One region of the Desulfosporosinus youngiae DSM 17734 genome, then DNA from elsewhere that is predicted to be linked to it. Evidence: riboswitches for the same ligand, from Rfam matches in the RefSeq annotation. Region 1 holds a riboswitch; each other region holds the start of a gene.
What was found. Region 1 has a riboswitch for cobalamin ahead of DESYODRAFT_RS12725 (bifunctional cobalt-precorrin-7 (C(5))-methyltransferase/cobalt-precorrin-6B (C(15))-methyltransferase). Riboswitches for the same ligand answer to the same signal wherever they lie in the genome.
Positions count from the first base shown of each region.

Region 2: linked by a shared signal. The riboswitch ahead of DESYODRAFT_RS19760 (HAL/PAL/TAL family ammonia-lyase) and the one ahead of DESYODRAFT_RS12725 (bifunctional cobalt-precorrin-7 (C(5))-methyltransferase/cobalt-precorrin-6B (C(15))-methyltransferase) in region 1 are both predicted to bind cobalamin.
Region 3: linked by a shared signal. The riboswitch ahead of DESYODRAFT_RS19675 (ABC transporter substrate-binding protein) and the one ahead of DESYODRAFT_RS12725 (bifunctional cobalt-precorrin-7 (C(5))-methyltransferase/cobalt-precorrin-6B (C(15))-methyltransferase) in region 1 are both predicted to bind cobalamin.

Region 1 covers NZ_CM001441.1:2,759,082-2,763,269, forward strand. Annotated here, with positions in the region: gene DESYODRAFT_RS12710 (XdhC family protein) at 1-987, shown strand, start outside; gene DESYODRAFT_RS12715 (TOBE domain-containing protein) at 1,099-1,305, shown strand; gene DESYODRAFT_RS12720 (Uma2 family endonuclease) at 1,435-2,013, opposite strand; cobalamin riboswitch at 2,327-2,511, shown strand; gene DESYODRAFT_RS12725 (bifunctional cobalt-precorrin-7 (C(5))-methyltransferase/cobalt-precorrin-6B (C(15))-methyltransferase) at 2,651-3,922, shown strand; gene cobI (precorrin-2 C(20)-methyltransferase) at 3,922-4,188, shown strand, end outside.
Region 2 covers NZ_CM001441.1:4,262,327-4,266,514, forward strand. Annotated here, with positions in the region: cobalamin riboswitch at 483-671, opposite strand; gene DESYODRAFT_RS19760 (HAL/PAL/TAL family ammonia-lyase) at 782-2,344, opposite strand; cobalamin riboswitch at 2,629-2,814, opposite strand; gene DESYODRAFT_RS19765 (ABC transporter ATP-binding protein) at 3,101-4,188, opposite strand, start outside.
Region 3 covers NZ_CM001441.1:4,241,374-4,245,561, forward strand. Annotated here, with positions in the region: gene DESYODRAFT_RS19670 (ABC transporter substrate-binding protein) at 1-525, opposite strand, end outside; gene DESYODRAFT_RS19675 (ABC transporter substrate-binding protein) at 725-1,774, opposite strand; cobalamin riboswitch at 1,929-2,115, opposite strand; gene DESYODRAFT_RS19680 (response regulator transcription factor) at 2,283-2,981, shown strand; gene DESYODRAFT_RS19685 (ABC transporter substrate-binding protein) at 2,974-4,188, shown strand, end outside.

The DNA of each region.
Region 1 (4,188 bases):
ATGCTGGTTTTTCCTGACGGAACGGCAATTGGAACCATCGGTGGCGGATGTGGCGAGGCCGAGGCCAGGCGGGAGGCGTTTAGTGTTATAGATTCATACACACCTATCAGGCATTCTTTAAATATGACGGCGGACATTGCCCAAGAGGAAGGAATGGTCTGCGGAGGGGTCATGGAATTATTCATTGACTATTTGGGTCCTCAAAGTGATAGGGAACAGATCAATCTACGGAAAGATTATCTGTCAGCTTTAGAGAATAATAGAAATCCCCTGCTGGTAACAGTGATTGAAGCGACTGCGGAAGGATTGCTGGGGAGAAAGCTGTTCATTAAGAATAACGGAGACATTTTCGGCGATCTTGGTTTAGAAAAGCTGAACAGAGCTGCTATAGATAGTGCCAAAATAAGTCTCGGAAGAAGCCAACCCTTACTAATTAGTTTGGATTCTGAGTTCAAGCAATGTGAAACCTCAGTGACAAAAGCGGCTTTCCGGTTGCTGATTGAGCCTCCGGCGACGGTGGTGGAATTGTTGATTCTAGGTGCGGGGCATATCGCAGTCCCCCTGGCAGCGATGGCGAAAATGGTTGGGTATGAGGTTACGGTGGTCGATGATCGTCCATCCTTTGCTAACTCTGCCCGCTTTAGCACCTGTGATACCATTATCTGTGACGATTTTGAACGGGCAATTGAAGCTATAACTATAAATCCGCAGACGTATATCGTGATTATTACAAGGGGGCATCGCCATGACAAAATATGCCTGCGGAAAGTGATTGATCAGCCGGCCGCCTATATCGGGATGATTGGCAGCCGCAAAAGGGTTAAAGCCATAAAAGCTGACTTGGAGGAAGAGGGAGTCTCCAGCGAATCGTTAGAAAAACTGTATTCACCCATCGGTCTGAAAATCGGAGCAGAGACTCCTGAAGAAATAGCCGTAAGCATTCTCAGTCAGTTAATTAATGTACAGAAAAGGACAATTGAATCGTAGAAATACTCAGGAGTTATGTAAAAATGGTTTTGTGTATGTAAAATTTTGGTTTGGTCATACTAACGTATGTCGCTTGGCTGCGATCATACTTGTGTGGCGGAGGTGATACATATGCAATTATCAACGAGAAATCAGCTTAAAGGGACAATTAAGGAAATAAAGAAAGGTCCGGTATCGACTGAAGTGATTATAGACGTTAGTGCACCAGCTGAAGTAGTCGCTTCAATTACCACTGGGTCGGCAGATTCGATGGGATTAAAAGTTGGAGAGGACGTCACCGCTCTTGTTAAAGCAAGTTCTGTTATGATCATGAAATAATGGAGTCAGGTCACAAGATTGATAGACTGCATAGTTAAATGGCAATGGGAAAACGCGAACAAACCTTTCGTGCTATCGCAGTCGAAAGGTTTGTTATTTTCATAATTTTAAGGAGACCGGAGCATAGTCTTAGGAAAAAACATCTTGAAGTTCGATAATAAGGTCTGCGAAAATACCTACGATCATTGAATCTTGTTCGGTATACACTTCCGGTCTGGAGTATTTACCCTCATTTGTAAGATGAAACACAGCTAAAGTGTTTTGCTCCGGATATACGATCCAGTACTCTAGAATACCTGCACGCTCATACAGGTTGAATTTTTCTTTAAGGTCTTTTTGAAAGGTGGAGGGGGAAGTAATCTCAACAACCAGATCAGGGCTGCCTTGACACCCACGATCATCCAATTTATTCTTGTCATATACCACGACAATATCCGGCTGAACAACGGTAGAAATCTGTTCGTCACTCTCTTGCATTTGGGGCAGGCGTACATCGAAAGGCGCAGCGTAAACCCGGCAAGGTTTGCCTTTTAAATAATTATTAAATAGTGTATGCAGCTGACCGGAGATCTCCTGATGCTTGCGCGAAGGGGCAGGGGTCATATTGTAGGCTATACCATTCAGCAATTCCCAGCGTTCATCTTCGGGCCATGTGAGGTAATCCCCGTACGTGAACCTTTGTTTTGAGGGCGGCAGACTCTTAGCCAAGGAGATACCCCCTTTTTTAACATTTGTTTCCTAACGTTAATTTAACACATCATCCAGTTCGGAACAAGAATGATGGATACAACTTACGGACTGAATAATGTTTATAGCAAATTCTAAAAGGATCAGATTATGATTATAACCAAAAGCACAAACCTTTAGGAATAACGGATAGTTGTGAAGGACGTTAATTCTGAATGTTTACAGGAATGTCTCATTAATCACAATTTTTTTATAGATTATCCTATTTGAAAAAGAGGAATTTAGTATATACTTATAGAATATACAACTATCAGTCGAATAACCAGTCATGAATTTAATATTGTCGTCTTAAGGTTCCTTATGCAAGAGAGGATCAAAAAGGGGAAGTCGGTGAAAATCCGATGCGGTCCCGCCACTGTAAACAAGGAGTTCTCTTCAGAAATCCGACGATCAAATTACGGATGAGGGAAGAGAATGATGATATGAAGCCAGAAAGCCTGCCTTAAGTAACATCACAAACCTACGAGCGATGGGAGATGTGTGTGTTTATAAAGGTAAACCATACGAGCTGCTCAGGCTCGTTTTTTTAATGCCCATACTATTAGGAAGGATTCTCTAATTTCTGAAACAACGACAAATTATGGAAGAGGAGTAATGTATGCTACAGGTCATTGGTATCGGCCCCGGAAGGCCGGAATGGTTGCCCCCTGCAATTTACGAACTTGTAAAAAACTGCGAGATTTTAATCGGTGGGTCCAGGGCTCTTGAACTCTTTCCGGATTTCGCAGGACGCCGGTATACTCTATCCGGTAACCTGGCCAGCAGTGTCGAAGTTATTCGGAGTGCACTTCTTGAAAAGAAAATGGTCGGGGTACTTGTTTCCGGCGACCCTGGGTTTTTTAGTTTTTTACCCAGATTAAAGAGGGAATTTCCAGAAGAGCGAATCGATGTCCATCCTGGAATCAGTTCTCTGCAATTTGCTTTTGCCAGAGCGGAGCTTCCCTGGCAAGAGGCGACGTTTGCCAGTGTTCATGGCCGGGAGTTATCCGTACTTCCGCAAGTGATAACTCATCCAACAGCGGTTTTAACCGGCGGGGAAAATACCCCTCAGAAAATTGCCCAACTCTACTTGGACCGCGGCTCTAATCCAATCATATCCATCGGGAATGCCCTTGCTTATCCGGAGGAATTTTGGGCGACAATGGATGCCGTGCAATTAGCTCAGGAAACGACCTTGTTAAAGAATGCAATTGTTATTCTTCATCCTGCCGGCGGGCAGGATAGCGATCCTTCGTTCAATCAGGCTGGAAATCAGCATCCCCAGTCCCTTAAGTATTCTACCAAAAAAGCTCCCGGGTCCAGGCTGGGAATACCAGATGAAGAGTTTCTGCGGGGCAAGGTTCCCATGACCAAGTCTGAAATTCGTGTGCAAGTACTCGCCAAAGCCCAAATTTCGAAACAAGACTGTGTCGTGGATATTGGGGCGGGTACAGGGAGCATTAGTATTGAAGCCGCAGGTCTGGCATCTGAAGGGGTCGTTTATGCCATCGAACATAATCCTGAGGCTCAAGAACTCATTCTTGCCAATCAACATAAGTTTGACGTCTCAAATCTCCGCTTGATTCGTGGGGCGGCACCTAATGTTTTCCCTGAGCTGCCTCCCGTCGATGTCTGTATTATTGGCGGGAGTAATGGGCGTTTAGCGGAAATTCTGAAGACCCTTCCCCTTGTTGAAGGGGGAAGAATCGTGATCACTGCAGTTACGATCGAAACTGTTGCTCAAGGCTTAAAATTTCTCACAGACTTTAATTATCAGGATATTGACACCGTGTCAATTCAAGCAGTTCGCTGGAAAGCAGTTCAAGATTTGCATATGGCACAAGCCTTAAATCCAATCTTTATAATCTCAGCACGAAAAGGGGAAAAGTGATGAATACAACTTGGGGAAAATTCTATGGAGTCGGAGTCGGCCCCGGCGACCCTCAGCTCCTGACCTTGCAAGCCGTTAATGTCCTTCAGTCGGTTGATCTGGTAGCTATCCCAAAATCCAAGCTGGACCGGGAAAGTGTAGCCTGGGATATCGCTAAAACTCATTGTCCCGCCAATGTCCGGCTGGTCGAACTTGAAATGCCCATGACCTCGGATCAGCAAGTTTTAGCAAAGGCTTGGCTGGATGGAGCCCAAACTATCTTAGCT
Region 2 (4,188 bases), 1.5 Mb from region 1:
GACCACGAAGCAGACTCTAGTGAGTCAAACCTCCATGGTCTTTGCAAATACCTTCGTGGTTCTGCATTTAAAATAATTTTGTACATTGATTCTACAAACTCTTCATAGATTCCTGCTTAATGTCTTATTTTTAAAATAAATTTTAAAGTTATAATTTTAACTGAACAAGTTTACTTTAAGGCACTGTCTTTCACTTCCTCTCAGTATAGAAACAAAAAAACCACAAAGTTGACCCTAATGAGTCAAACCTCCATGGTTTTTGCTTCCGCCCTCTCAGAATATCCCCATCATTTTATACCTTAACAGAACCGTCGAAACGCGAAGGACCCATTCGTTTTTATAATTTCTGTTATCATCCGTTACGCGCCCTCATCTTTCCCCTTTTTAAATTCAAAAAGCCCCTCGACGATGAGCGCCAAGAGGCCGTGTATATTCCTAAATACGACACTTACTTATAGAACCTCCCTATCGCTCGTAGAGTTACTGGTTCATTAACAAAGGCAGGTCTTCTGACTTTGGTTCATTTAAATACATCACGCCTTCCCGGTATGAACCAGTGGCCTATTGTATGAAACATCTCCCCATTACAGTGGCGGGACCGTGCAGGACTTTAACCTGCTTCCCTTTTAAGCCGTACTTTAAGTACACGCACCTTTATTCTCAAATATTTAATTACTATAATGTTAACGCATCTTAATCTCATGTGTCAACCATGAAGTACACCTGATAAGATTACTACGTCACATAAACAGGGTATCAGCTACTATAGCAAAAATGGATGTTAATATTTTAGATTTTCAACTATATCAAGTATTTTCTCTTCAGCGATGAGGCTGGAGACATGCTCAATATAAGGCTGTAAAAATTCATCCTTTTCGAGAAAAGGAACATTCTTTCTGATTAGATTTTTCACCGCTAAAGTTGTGGGGGATGGCAAAAGTTCTGCAATAAAATCTTGTGCTTGGGCAGCACACATTAATTCAATCGCTAAAACATATTTCAAAAGGTTTACAGTTTTATAGGCCTTTAATGCAGCATTATAACCCATACTCGTATAATCTTCCTGAAATGCACTTGTAATGGCGTTATCAATTGTTGCTGGATGACTAAATATTCTCATTTGACCTACGATACCCGCTGACGTATATTGCGGAATCATGAAGCCGTGATTTACGCCATTATTTCTAATTAAAAAGGCGGGAAGCTCACTTACATGCGGGTTAACCAGTCTATGGGTTCTTCTTTCTGACATTTTTGCCATCATCGTCATGGCCATGCATAAAGAATCAGCTTCAATTCCAACAAATGAACCATCAGCATTACATCCCATCAATACCTGTCCGTCATCTTCGCTGTCTGAAAATATTAAAGGATTATCACAACAGGAGTTCATTTCAGTAAGAACTGTTTGATATGCATCTTTGATTGTCTTCTTAGCTGCCCCGTGTACTTGAGGAACATTTCTTAATGACGTAGCATCCTGTACTCTGTAGGATTTGTATTGGGCAATTATCTCACTATCTTTCAATATATTTCTAATGTTTTCAGCAGTATTTATTTGGTCTTCATGTGGTCTTACAGCATGAATCCTTGGGTCATAAGCTTCTAGGGTTCCTTTTAATACTTCTAAAGACATGGCTGCAGAGATGTCTGCTGTTTTCGAATAATTAATTGCATCATATAATGTTAAAGCAGTTAGTGCTGTAATTGATGTCGTTCCAGAAACAAGGGATAAGCCCTCTTTGCTTGCTAAAGCGATTGGTTTCATACCCGCCTCTTCAAGAACTTTATCTCCGGGCAGTAAATTATCGTTAAACCAAGCCTTACCTAGCCCAATTAGAACGAGGCCAACGTGAGCTTCCGGCCCTAGATAGCCTACGGAACCATCTTTTGGTGCAAACGGGATAATGCCATTATTGAGAAGTCCTGCTATTTGCTCGAGAGTTTCCATCCGAACTCCGGCATAAGCTTGTCCCAGGTTTAAAAGCATCATCAGAAGTATTCCCCTTACTACTTCTTTGTCCAAAGGTTCTCCTACCGAGGTGGCATGGGACAGGAGTGTGTTTCTTTGTAAAAGCGCTGAGTCTTCAGGACATACTGCTTTATTCCAATTTTCTCCCAATCCGGTTGTGACACCATAGATAATTCTGTTTTCATTCGTAAATTTATCCACTAAAAATCGGGAACGATTAACTCTATCACGGTATTGAGCCGAAAACTCTACCTTGGCATTATATCGTACGACTCCGACAAATTGGTTTAACTCGATCGGGCTATCTCCTAATATCACTTTACTGATACATTTAGCTCGTTTTAGCGTATTTTCCAGACTATGCGTATGCATGAATTCTCTCCTTTATACGGAACCATCATTGAACAAAAGAAATTAAGAAATAAAATCGGTCAGTAAGGCTGACGTTATAACAATGACTACATTTTAAATTACAGCCCTGCGTGAAACTGCCGATGCGATCGTCCATCTCGTTTAATAATTCTCTTATCATCCGTTACGCCCTATCTTCCCCTTTTTTGAATTCAAAAAGCCCCTTGACGATGAGCGCCAAGAGGCTGTGTATTTCCCTAAATACAACACTTACTTTATAGAACCCCCTATCGCTCGTAGAGTTATTGGTTCATTCAACAAAGGCAGGTCTTCTGACTTTGGTTCATCAATGCTTTACGCCTTCCCGGTAGGACTAGTGGCTATTAGTATAAAACATTTCCCCATTACAGTGGCGGGACCGTGCAGAATTTTACCTGCTTCCCTTTTAAGCTGTACTATGTAGTACGCGCACCTTTATTTTCCAATATACAATTGTTTTAATGTTATCGTATATTAGTCTAATATGTCAACCATTAAAACAGTTGAACAGAGCTGAAGCATGATTTTCCCCTTGAAACTGAGAACAATAGTCGCTACTCAGACTTATCCAGGTTGAACGCCTTGGCCCTGAAATCCCAAAAAGGATGAGCCCTTGGGTGTAGTTCAAATGTTGCATCGATGCACCATTTAGGCTCTCTTCCCCCTCGGGGGAGGAGAGTATAGCAATGCTTTGCACATCACCTTATCCTCGCCGGATTGCCTTATTCTAAAGCTCAATTACGCGATCTTCCACCCCTTGGCCACCTCCTGTGCTTTCCAGAGCTGTGCATACAAGCCTCCCTTCTCAAGGAGCAATGAATGGGCACCCTGCTCTACAAGACTCCCCTGATCAAAAACAAGAATTTGATCTGCGGTCTGAATGGTACGCAAATGATGGGCAATGACAAGCACTGTCCGTCCCTTGGCCAGAGCACTGACGGCTTTTTGGATCTTGGTCTCGTTCACAGGGTCCACATTGCTGGTGATCTCGTCCAACACAACAATAGGTGCATTTTTAAGGAAGGCGCGGGCAATGGAAATACGCTGTTTTTGACCACCGGATAAGCCCACACCGTTTTCCCCCACTCTTGTATCATATCCTTCCGGCAGCCCGGCGATAAAGTCATGGATTTGTGCCTTTTTTGCCGCCTCGATAACCTGTTCCCGTGTTGCGTTCCGGTTGCCCAGCCGGATGTTTTCATAGATACTGTCAGCGAAGAGCACGACATTCTGCATGACAATACTGATATTGGAAAGCAGCTCGTCATAGTCCATATCCCGGATATCCACACCACCTACCTGGATGGAACCTCTTCCAATGTCCCAGAAGCGCAGCAGCAAATTGGTGATCGTGGTCTTCCCGGAGCCGGAGGGACCTACCAATGCCGTCAAGCTTCCCTGAGGCAGCTTAAAATTGATATTTTTCAGCGCGAACTCATCGGTTTCATAGGAAAAATCAACCTTTTCATAAGTGATATCAAAAGCGCTTGTTTTTCTTGGAAAAACTGCCGCCGGTACAGTGGGGGCCTCCAACACCCCTTCCACCCGTCGATAGCTGTCCTTTACCTGCAGGTAGTCCAGCCAGTACTTCTCAATTTTCCGGAAAGGCTTGTAAAATTCCACACTGAAAATGATAAATATCAATAGTGTTTCAAAGTTAAGGCTTCCTTGATGCAGCATTAATGCTCCTACTATAATCATTACCGCATAGGAAAGCTCGAAGAAAAATGAGAATCTGCCGACATAGCCCGCAACTGTTTTAGATTGCCTCCGGGCACTTACTCCGAATCTTTCGATGCTGCTCCGCAGTTTTGTTTCAAAGGCCG
Region 3 (4,188 bases), 1.5 Mb from region 1:
GGTGGGCTTATTTATATAAGTAGCAATGCCCATTTTATCAATATTTTCCAACGGTGAAATGGTGCCGGTTTTTCCTAAAGAAAAGGACGTGCCGTAAATAAAATCAGGCTTTGTATTAACGACGGCCTCGAAAGATGGATAACCGCCTGCCCCGCCAACGAGATTATCTCCCAGAATATTTAATGAGTTGTAGATTTCCTGATATTCAGGCAAAAAGTCAGCGTCATAGCCTGGAGCCACACCGACAATTTTCTCTTGCAGGCCAAGGGCTATAAGCGTTTCAATATTCGTTGTCTGCACTGCAAAAACGGCTTCCGGCACTTCGTCAATGACAAGCTGCCGATTATAGTTCTGGACAACAAAAGGCTTAAAGTCCGTCTCCTGGTTAACTTTGGCAGATGCCTCTTTATCGGTGCCGGATTCATTTACCTTTTCATTCAAGGGGCTTGGGCCGCAGGCAGACATCGAAAGAACAAGAAACAGCACCATAAATAACACCATAATACGATTCATCACTGTTTTCACGCTGAGCACCTCCAAATTCTTACAAGTATTTGAGCCAGACTATTTTTTCCATTAAAACCCCCTTCATTTTATGAATAAAGTTAGATTGACCTAATAAAGTTAGTTCAATCTAACTTACAGTTTTTAATTATACGGTTGAATCCATATAAAACAATAGATTCACAGACGATTTCATAATATTTCATAACCTTAATGTTTGTTATTTAAATTTTTCCGGATAAAAGCCTTTGGCAAGCTCCTCGATGCAATCAGCGTTGCGGATGCCGGGCAAAACGTCATTAAAGCTGACAACGACAAATTGATCATTGACTACCGCAGGCAGTTCGGCAAAAAGAGGGTTATTTTTAAAGGCGGCAATTTTATCCTCGGCACTGGTCTCCCCATAATCGATAATGATAACAATTTCCGGCTTGCTGTTGACGATTTTTTCCTTATTGGCAAACAGCCAGTTTTTATTAGTGTCAAAAAAAATGTTTTTCCCGCCGGCCAGCTCGATTATGTTGGTAATAAGCGCCGGGCCTGCTGTAAAGATCATGCCTTCTTCTTCGGAATCGTAGACAAACACAGGGATTGGTTTTTCAATCTCCCCTAGTTTATCCTGGGTCCTGCCAATCTTTTCCGACATGTTCTGTACTAATTCATGAGCCTGAGTTTCGACGGCAAAGATCCGCCCTATGGTCAAAATTTCTTCATACACATCATCCATCCCGGCATTGAGCATATCGGTAGGCTTGCTTATAAAGGTGGTAATGCCGGTTTTAGTGATATTATCCAGGGATGTAATATTGCCGGCGTTTCCCACCGAGAAGGATGTGCCGTAAATAAAGTCCGGGTTTGTACCCACAACCGCTTCAAAGGAAGGGTAGTTGTGACCCCGGATAAGTTTTCCCTCCAGGCGGTTTAAGGAATTATAAGCGTCCTGAAATTGGGGTAAAATATCAACCTCACTGACACCCGGCGCCACACCGACAATTTTATCCTTTAGGCCAAGAGCCATAAGAATTTCGGTATTTGGCGTGGAAACAGCAAAAACCGCTTGCGGCACTTTTTCAATAGCAAGCTGCCGGTTATAGTTCTGAATAACAAACGGCTTAAAATCTGCTGTTTGGCTAGCTTGAGAAGATGTCCTTTTATCGGTTTCGGATTTATTTGCCTGTTCATTCGAGGGGCTTCGGCCGCAAGCAGAAATCGAAAAAACAAGCAGCGCCACCAATAATAACGTCATAATAGAATTCATCTCTTTTTTCACAATAAGACCTCCCCAATTTATACGAGCATTTGAGTTAGAATAACCTCACTTATTGGACGATGGGATAAAAGCCGGAAAACAGAAAAAACTCTTTGCCCTCACGAGCAAAGAGTCAGAAAATACAGCTATCACCTCCTAACATCCCGTAGGTATTTACAGTGGTCGGCATAAGCAGGTTTCCTGGCTCAAGATCCTTATCCATTCACGTCTTCCCGGGCGCAGCCCAGTGACAATCTATGAATCGACTCCCTTATACAGTGGCGGGTACCGCGTCAGCTTATCTGACTTCCCTTTTCAATCCTTGCCCTCGAGCAAAGATCACTTATCGCCAATATTCGATTTTTTTCATTATAGCACGTCTGCAGCAGCCCGCTTATGATTTCATAATATTTCACAAATCTAAGACTATATAGGATACCTGTTACCGTTGTCTTTTAAATTATGATAAATTATGCTGTTATAATAGATTCACAGAGACTTAGGTTTTGGGCAAGGAGTGTGCGAGAAAATGGGTGCCATGATTATGATTGTTGATGATAGCAAGGATATCCGTGAAGTCGTTGAAGTCCTGCTGGGCAGTGAGGGTTATCAAGTTATCCCTGCCGACAGCGGCGAAATGGCTCTCAACTTGCTGAAAACTCATCAAGCCATTGATTTAATCATATTGGATATTATGATGCCGGGTAAATCCGGTTTTGAAACCTGCCGGGAAATCAGAGAAATGACCACTGCACCGGTTTTGTTTTTATCCGCCAAAACCCATATTGAGGATAAGGAAACCGGCCTTACTATCGGAGGAGATGATTACCTGTCAAAACCCTTTTCACCCGTTGAGCTGGTTGCCCGGGTAAAAGCTCTGCTGCGCAGATATGCTATTTATCAGGGCAAAGATCATAATTTCAGCTCAGATGTGATACGAATCCGGGAATTGTCTATTCATCCGTCATCGGGTGAGGTGATACTTTCGGATGAACCTATTTCCTTGCGCTATATGGAATACCGCCTGCTGGTACAGTTGGCCTCCCACAGAGGCAAAATATTCTCCGCCCAGGAACTGTATGAAACCATCTGGGAGGAGCCTTTTTTGCCGCTCTCCAATAATACGGTAGTGGCTCATATCAAGAACCTTCGCCAAAAAATCGAAAAAGACCCCAAGAATCCCAAGTATATCCTCACAGTTTGGGGAAGGGGGTATCAGATTGTTTAAAAAGCTGCTTGTAAGAAGGCTGATACTATCTGTTGTCCTGGCCTTTGTCTGTGCCGGAACTGTTTTTGCCTTGCTTCAACAAGTATCTTCTTACAAGATAGAAGCTAAGTATAAGAATGGGGACTATCTGGAACAAAGAATGGAGAAAGAGGCAGCCGCTTTCCAACACTATATCACGGAAAATGATCTTGCCATCCATGACTTTCCTATGATTTCGAAATGGCTGGATACCACTAAGATCACGACCATTTCCCTGTACTATGATAATCGGATCATTTTTAATTCCGGGATCCCTTACATGGAGGAAACCCTCAGCTCGGGTATCCCCCATCAGCCTTTGCCGTGGGAAAAACTATATCCGATCCATTTCAAGGATGCCGACGTGTTACTGAGTTTATCCCTTGATTTAAAGCATTATGATTATGATATTGCCCTGCTCTTTAGTTTAGCCACATTCTTTGCTGTTTTTTTGGGAATCGTACTATTTTTCGTTCATGGCAAAACATCCTACCTCTTGCAATTAGAGCAGCAGGTTTTGCTGATGCAGGGCGGAAAGCTGGACATAACCATCCCTCTGAAAGGAAAGGATGAAATCACCTCTTTAGCCGAAAATATCGATGGCATGCGTCAGGCTTTTATTAAGCAAAAACAGGCTCAGGAAGCCCGGCAACGATTTTCGGCTGCTATGTCCCATGATATTCGCACGCCATTAGCGGCCCTCATTGGTTATCTTGATATTATTGTGAACAAGCGCACCTCCGATGAACAGCGTTTGCAGCAATTTTTGGCCAAAAGCGTGGAAAAGGCCAATCAACTGAAAAGTCTCACAGATCATCTTTTTGATTATTTCGTTGCTTCCGAACAGCAGCCGAAAGAAGCGGCTGAGAATCTCAGCCGCACTGATTTTGAAAAACTGATTTTTGACGGGATTTTCTTGCTTGAATCCAGCGGATTTACGGTAAATATAACTCTGACTCACCTTCAGTATTATCTGAAGATACCCAAACACGCCCTGCAGCGGGTGCTTGATAATATGTTTTCAAATATCCTGAAATATGCGGCGGCGGATAAACCTGTTATGATCAAAATGGAATTAGCCAAGGAGATTCTGACCTTATGCTTAAAAAATGAAGCCAAGACAGATGCCGGGCCTTCCGCAGACACCGGCATGGGTCTTAAAAACACACGGGCTATTGTGGAACGCTAT